DNA from 2 places in the Kitasatospora sp. NPDC030952 genome. Region 2 is predicted to be linked to the other one. Evidence: predicted binding sites of a transcription regulator. Region 2 holds the regulator's gene; the other holds the start of a gene.
The links. The regulator HspR, encoded in region 2, represses chaperone genes until heat shock. The targets are predictions, from matches to a motif close to TTGAGNNNNNNNNNCTCAA.
Positions count from the first base shown of each region.

Region 1 (3,206 bases), on a different contig from region 2:
TCGCCGAAGCGCAGGCTGCCGAGCGCGGGCGTGCGGGCGGCCTGCTGGGCGCGCTCGACGCGGCGCAGCAGCACGTTGACCCGGGCGGCCAGTTCGCGCATCGAGAAGGGCTTGGTCATGTAGTCGTCGGCACCGACGCCGAGGCCGACCAGCAGGTCCGTCTCGTCGTCCCGGGCGGTCAGCATCAGTACCGGCACCGGGCGTTGGGCCTGGATCCGGCGGCACACCTCCAACCCGTCGAAGCCGGGCAGCATGATGTCCAGGACCACCAGGTCCGGCTGCCAGGTGTGGAAGCCGTCCACCGCGCCGGGGCCGTCGTGGGCCACGGCGACCTTGAACCCCTCGGCGCCCAACCGGGCGGCGATCGACTCGGCGATCGTGGGTTCGTCCTCCACCACCAGCACTCTGCGCTGGCTGCTCACAGTGCCGCCGGTGTTGGGGTTGTCCTGCTGAATTTCTGTCACGGTCACGCCACCGCCCCCAGGGCTGCGGGCCGGCCACCTGTGGGGATGGCGGGGCTCCGCTCGTAGTCTTGTTCCGTCGTGGACTGTGCCGGGTCCGCCGTCCCGTCGCGCACCCGGGAGCGGCGGGCGGATGGTCTTCCGCCCACTTCTCCCGCGCACTCCGCAGCGTACGGACAGCGGATGCCTCCCGGCAGGTGGACCGGACGTTTCCGGCCCGCGGAGAGCGGCTGTCCGGCCGCCCTTGGGCCCACTGCACGAGTGGGCACGGGCCGATACCTTACCCGGCGAATTTTCACTGCGTAACGGTACGTATGCAGTCCAGTTGACGCCAAGTCGCCGGTCAGAGCCCCTACTGACGCGTTAATCGGGAGAAGGTCTGGACCAATGTCGGTAATCCGGCCGCTCTCCGCGTCGACGGTCTTCACGGGCTTTTCTCAGGTGCCTCTCAGAACCTCGACGTAGCGTGGCCGCGACAACGCCTCGCAGGGCGGAATTCGGCGTCCGCGCCGGTACTCCGGGCACCTTCGGGCACCGCCGGTCGCGGGCGTGGAGCGGAGGCGTCATGGCGGGACTGCGGCGGGACTCCGCCGGGCACGGGTCCGCGCGGGTGCCGTACGGAATGCTCCGGTACGGACTTCGCGGCGGCGTCTTCGAGTGGCTGCTGGAACGCGTGCCGACGCCCCGGCGCACTCCCTTCACGCTCGGATATCTGGCCGTGGTGGGAGCGACTTCCACCCTCGCCCGGCTCGCCGATCCGGAACTCGTCCAGCGCTTGCAGGAGGCCTCCAGTTCGGACGGCCACAACCTGCTCCAGCACCCGCTGCGGGCCCTCGTGCTCAGCGGGGTCTGGGTGGCCGGCGGCGACTGGGTTCCCTACCTGTGGGGCTTCGCCCTCACCCTGGCGCCGCTGGAGCGCCGGGTCGGCCCGGCCCGGGCGGCGGCGGTGTTCGCGATCGGGCACGTCGCGGCCACGCTGCTCTCCCAGGGGGTGGTGATCACCGCGGTGGAGGCCGGGCGGCTGGCGCCGGAGGCGATGGACCGGCTGGACATCGGGGTCAGCTACGGCGTGTTCGCCTGCCTGGGTGCGGCGGCCGGGGCGCTGCCGCGGTCCGCCCGGGTGCCGGTGCTGGCCGGTGCCGGGCTGATGATCGTCCAGCAGATCGTCACCGGGAAGGACCTGGTCACGGCCGTGGGGCACCCGGCCGCGCTGCTCACGGGGATGGCGCTGTGGCCCTGGCTGCGCCGGATCGAGCGCCGCCCGCCGCGGCCGCGGATCCGCTCGGCGCGGCTCCGGACGGTCGGCTCCGCCGCCTCCTCGACCGCTCAGGTCTTCGCGGTGGTGCGGGCCGGGGTGCGGCCGCCGTCCGCCGCGCGCTGACGCCGGGGCCCTCTTGGGCCGCTCTTTCCCCGCTCTTTTGACGGGGCCTCCGCTCGACCGTTCCGGTGACGGCGCGTTCGCTCACAGCGAACAAGGTGCCGGGAACATCCGGCGCCCGCGAAGCCTTAGTCAGGTCGACTCAAGTTCGCTGACTGGGGAGAGATCATGGCATCGACGTCCACACCGCTCACCCTGCCCGTGCTGCCGCTCGACGACGAGGTCGTGCTCCCGGGCATGGTCGTTCCGCTGGACCTCAAGGACACCGAGGTGCGCGCCGCGGTCGAGGCCGCCCGCGCGGCGGCCACCGGCTCCGGCAAGCCCCAGGTCCTGCTGGTCCCGCGGGTGGACGGCTCGTACGCGGCGGCCGGCACGCTGGCCACCGTGGAGCAGGTCGGCCGCCTCGCCGACGGCGACCCGGCCGCGCTGGTGCGCGCCGTGCGCCGGGTCCGGATTGGGGTCGGCACCACCGGCCCCGGCGCCGCCCTCTGGGTGGAGACCACGCCCTTCAAGGAGTCCTCGGTCGGCATGCCGGTGGCCGGTCGGGCCGCCGAGCTGGTCAAGGAGTACAAGGCGCTGTCCACCCAGTGGCTGCGCAAGCGCGGCGCCTGGCAGATCGTCGACCGCGTCGACCGGATCGAGGGCGTCGGCGAGCTCGCCGACAACATCGGCTACGCGCCCTTCGCCACCGCCGAGCAGAAGCTCAAGGTGCTGCTGGAGGCCGACCAGGTCGCCCGGCTGGAGTACGCGCTCACCCTGCTGCGCGACCACCTCGCCGAGGAGGAGGTCAACGACACCATCCGCAAGGACGTCGAGGAGGGCGTGGCCAAGCAGCAGAAGGAGTTCCTGCTCCGCCGCCAGCTGGAGGCCGTCCGCAAGGAGCTGGCCGAGCTGAACGGCGACCCGGCCGACGAGGAGGGCGACTACCGCGCCCGGGTCGAGGCCGCCGACCTGCCCGAGAAGGTCCGCGAGGCCGCGCTCAAGGAGGTCGACAAGCTGGAGCGCTCCTCCGAGCAGTCGCCCGAGGGCTCCTGGATCCGCACCTGGCTGGACACCGTCCTGGAGCTGCCCTGGAACGAGCGCACCGAGGACGCGTACGACATCGCCGGCGCCCGCGCCGTGCTGGACGCCGACCACGCCGGCCTCAGCGACGTGAAGGAGCGGATCGTCGAGTACCTGGCCGTCCGCAAGCGCCGGGCCGACCAGGGGCTCGGCCTGATCGGCGGCCGCCGGGGAGGCGCGGTGCTCGCCCTGGTCGGCCCGCCCGGCGTCGGCAAGACCTCGCTCGGTGAATCGGTGGCCCGCGCCATGGGCCGCAAGTTCGTCCGGGTCGCGCTCGGCGGTGTCCGGGACGAGGCGGAGATCCG
Region 1 covers NZ_JBVIFM010000003.1:202,233-205,438, reverse strand. The annotation lists gene ACZ47G_RS08525 (response regulator transcription factor) at 1-464, opposite strand, end outside; gene ACZ47G_RS08520 (rhomboid-like protein) at 1,027-1,842, shown strand; gene lon (endopeptidase La) at 2,008-3,206, shown strand, end outside.
Region 1: a site for HspR is predicted at 1,967-1,985, ahead of lon (endopeptidase La). Genes of this name have one in related genera too.

Region 2 (3,206 bases):
GCGTTGCCGACGGGTGCACCTGTACCCGCGTCGGCTAGTGCAGCCCGTCGAGCGCTGAGTGACCCAGGGGCGTGGTGTCAGTGTTCCCGCGGCCTGTCTTCGCCGCGTGCCCGAGGACATAGCCGAGCTGGAACAGGGAGTCCACGTTGTACTCCTCACGCATTTCGGCGATGTGCCTGGCGAGGGTCCGTTCGCTGATGCCGAGTCGCCGTGCGATGACTCGATGATTCGTTCCGGACAGCAGCAGGTCGATGATGGTCTGCCGGAGCTGCGAAACGACCTGCTGGGGTACGGTGCGATCGCCCTCGAAATCCAGGGCTCTGCTCCAGTTCCGTTCGAAGACCTCCTGGGCGAGATAGTTGATCACTGCTGCGTCGTGGACGAAGGCAGCGAGGTTGTCTCCGGCCACCGGAATTACGGCGAGTCGTCGATCGAAGATCAACAGTCTGGTATAAGGCTCGTCCAGGGTCCGGAACTGCCATCCCTCTTTGGCGAGCGTGGCGACATAGTCCCTGGTGGGCTGGTGGTACCGAGTGCTCGCATTGTAGATCGATCGCATCGATGCGCCGGTGCGAATGATGTCGAGATCCCGCTCCAGGAATGAAGTCAGCATTTCGGAGGGGCGTGGCCCCCCGGGCTGCATCGCGAGACCTTCGGTCATGCCGCCGGCCATCGCCTGTTGCAGCCGTTGGTTGATAAGCGCCCGGCCCTGGACGTACTCGATGGGGCCACCGGTCTGATCCGGTGTGTGAAATGCCTCTGCCAGCTCTGTCAATTCGCCTGGAATTGAAACCGCGCGGGCCAGTAGGTCGAGGGCCTGGCGTTGCCAAGTCGAACTCAGGCTGGCGGCGAGTTTTTCTGGGTCGGCGGCGAACAATGACCCGGGCTCGTCATTATCCGATATCAGGAGCCCGAGTTCCAGCAACTCCTGGAGTGCCTCGTTCTCGTCCTGAGTGCAGGTGGCCCTGACGAGTCGACCGTCCCCCGTGAGCGCTTTGAGGTACAGCGTACGGGCGCCGGGAGACAGGATCGGCGAGCGACCGTGGTGGTTCACCAGGTGTTCTCGATCACTCACTTTCGGCTCCTTGTCGTCGACCGGACAAGTAGTCAACGCGACTGAAGTCCGCGGCCTCAGGGATCTTAATCGGAGACCGCGATCCGACGCTCAGCTCGAACGGAGGAGGTCAAGACGCCCGGTAGCCGACCCGAAGCCGCCACTCTCTCACCAACACCCAGCCGCCGGCACCCCCCGAACAGGAGGGAGCCGGCGGCTGTGGTGCGGTCCGGGCCCCGGGTCAGCGCTTGGGGCGCCAGACGACGAGGGCGCTGGATTGCGGCGTGGGGGGTTGGTAGGGGACGAGGTCGCGGCGGTAGGAGGCGTGGACGGCGGCCTCGCGCTGCTGGAGGGCGGTGGCGGCGCCTTCGAGGGAGTCGACCAGCTCGGTGATGCGGGACTGGAGGGCGGTGACCTGGTTCTCCAGCTCGATGATCCGCTTGATGCCGGCCAGGTTGATGCCCTCGTCCTGGGAGAGCCGCTGGACCTCGCGCAGCTGCTGGATGTCGCGGGCGGAGTAGCGGCGGCCGCGGCCGGCGGTGCGGTCGGGGCAGACCAGGCCGAGGCGGTCGTACTGGCGCAGGGTCTGCGGGTGGAGGCCGGAGAGTTCGGCGGCGACCGAGATGACGTACACCGGGGTGTCCTCGGTGAGCACGTACTGCGGCGGGGCGGCGGCGCGGCGGGGCCGGCGGGGGCCGTTGCCGGGCAGGCCCTCGCCGAGGCCGGGGCCGATGGGGCCGTTGGAGTCCATCGGGCCGTCGGCGCCCATCGGATTCATCGGGTTCATCGGGTTGAGGGGATTCGGGGACATCTGGTCGTCACGCTCCCTTCGCCGCCCGGAAGAGAGCGGCTCGTGGGTCGTCGGAGGCGGTGGCCTCGCGGTACTGCTCCAGCGCGTTCAGCGCGTCGCCGGTGACGTGCTGCGGCACCACGACCTCGACGGTGACGAGGAGGTCGCCGCGGGTGCCGTCCTTGCGGGTGGCGCCCTTGCCGCGGGCGCGCATGGTGAGGCCGTTGGCGCTGCCCGGGGGGAGCTTGAGCTTCACGGCGGGGCCGTTCAGCGTGGGCACCTCGATGGTGGCGCCGAGGGTGGCCTCGGGGAAGGTGACCGGGACGGTGACGGTGAGGTTGTCGCCCTTGCGGCCGAAGACCGGGTGCGGGTCGACGTGCACGGTGACGTAGAGGTCGCCGGGCTGGCCACCGCGTTCGCCCTGGGCGCCCTTGCCCTTGAGCCGGATCCGCTGGTCGGCCTGGACGCCGGCCGGGATGCGGACCTGCATGGTGCGGGCGGAGCTGGCCCGGCCGCTGCCGTGGCAGTCGGGGCACGGGTCGTCGACGATCATGCCGCGGCCGCGGCAGTCCTTGCACGGCTCGGAGAGCGCGAAGGCGCCCTGGCCGCGGCTGACGGTGCCGGCGCCGACGCAGGTCGGGCAGACCCGCGGGGTGGTGCCGGACTTGGCGCCGGTGCCGTTGCAGAGGCGGCAGGGGGCCTGACTGGTCATCCGCAGCGGCACGGTCGCGCCGTCGACGGCTTCCTCGAAGGAGAGCGTCACTTCGGTCTCGACGTCGGCGCCACGGCGGGGCTGGGCCTGCCGGGTGCCGCCGCGGTTGAAGAGGCCGCCGAAGACGTCGCCGATTCCGCCGCCGCCCCCGCCGCCCTGGTTGCCGCTGAAGAGGTCGCCGAAGTCGAAGCCGTAGCTGCCGGTGCCGGGGCCGCCGGTGCGGAACCCGCCGTTGGCGAAGAGGCTGCGGGCCTCGTCGTACTCCTTGCGGCGCTTCTCGTCGGAGAGGACGTCGTAGGCCTCGGAGATGTCCTTGAAGCGCTCCTCGGCCTTGGCGTCGCCCTTGTTCGCGTCGGGGTGGAACTCGCGGGCCAGCTTGCGGTAGGTCTTCTTGATCTCGGTGGCGGTGGCGTCCTTGGGCACGCCGAGGACCTTGTAGTAGTCCTTCTCCACGTAGTCCTTGCCACTCATGCGCCCACCTCGCTGAGCTCGGCAGCCGCGGAGCGGTACACGCACTTCAGAATGGTTCGCCCGCTGCGCTCGCTCACGGCTTCCGCCACCTCCCGATGTCCATCGTCACTGCGCTGTCAACAGCAGCCGAAAGAAGTGCTGTTGACAGCGCGCTGCGGAGCCGGCCGCCGTACTGGCCG
Region 2 covers NZ_JBVIFM010000001.1:790,850-794,055, reverse strand. The annotation lists gene ACZ47G_RS03700 (hypothetical protein) at 35-1,075, opposite strand; gene ACZ47G_RS03695 (heat shock protein transcriptional repressor HspR) at 1,296-1,805, opposite strand; gene dnaJ (molecular chaperone DnaJ) at 1,873-3,027, opposite strand.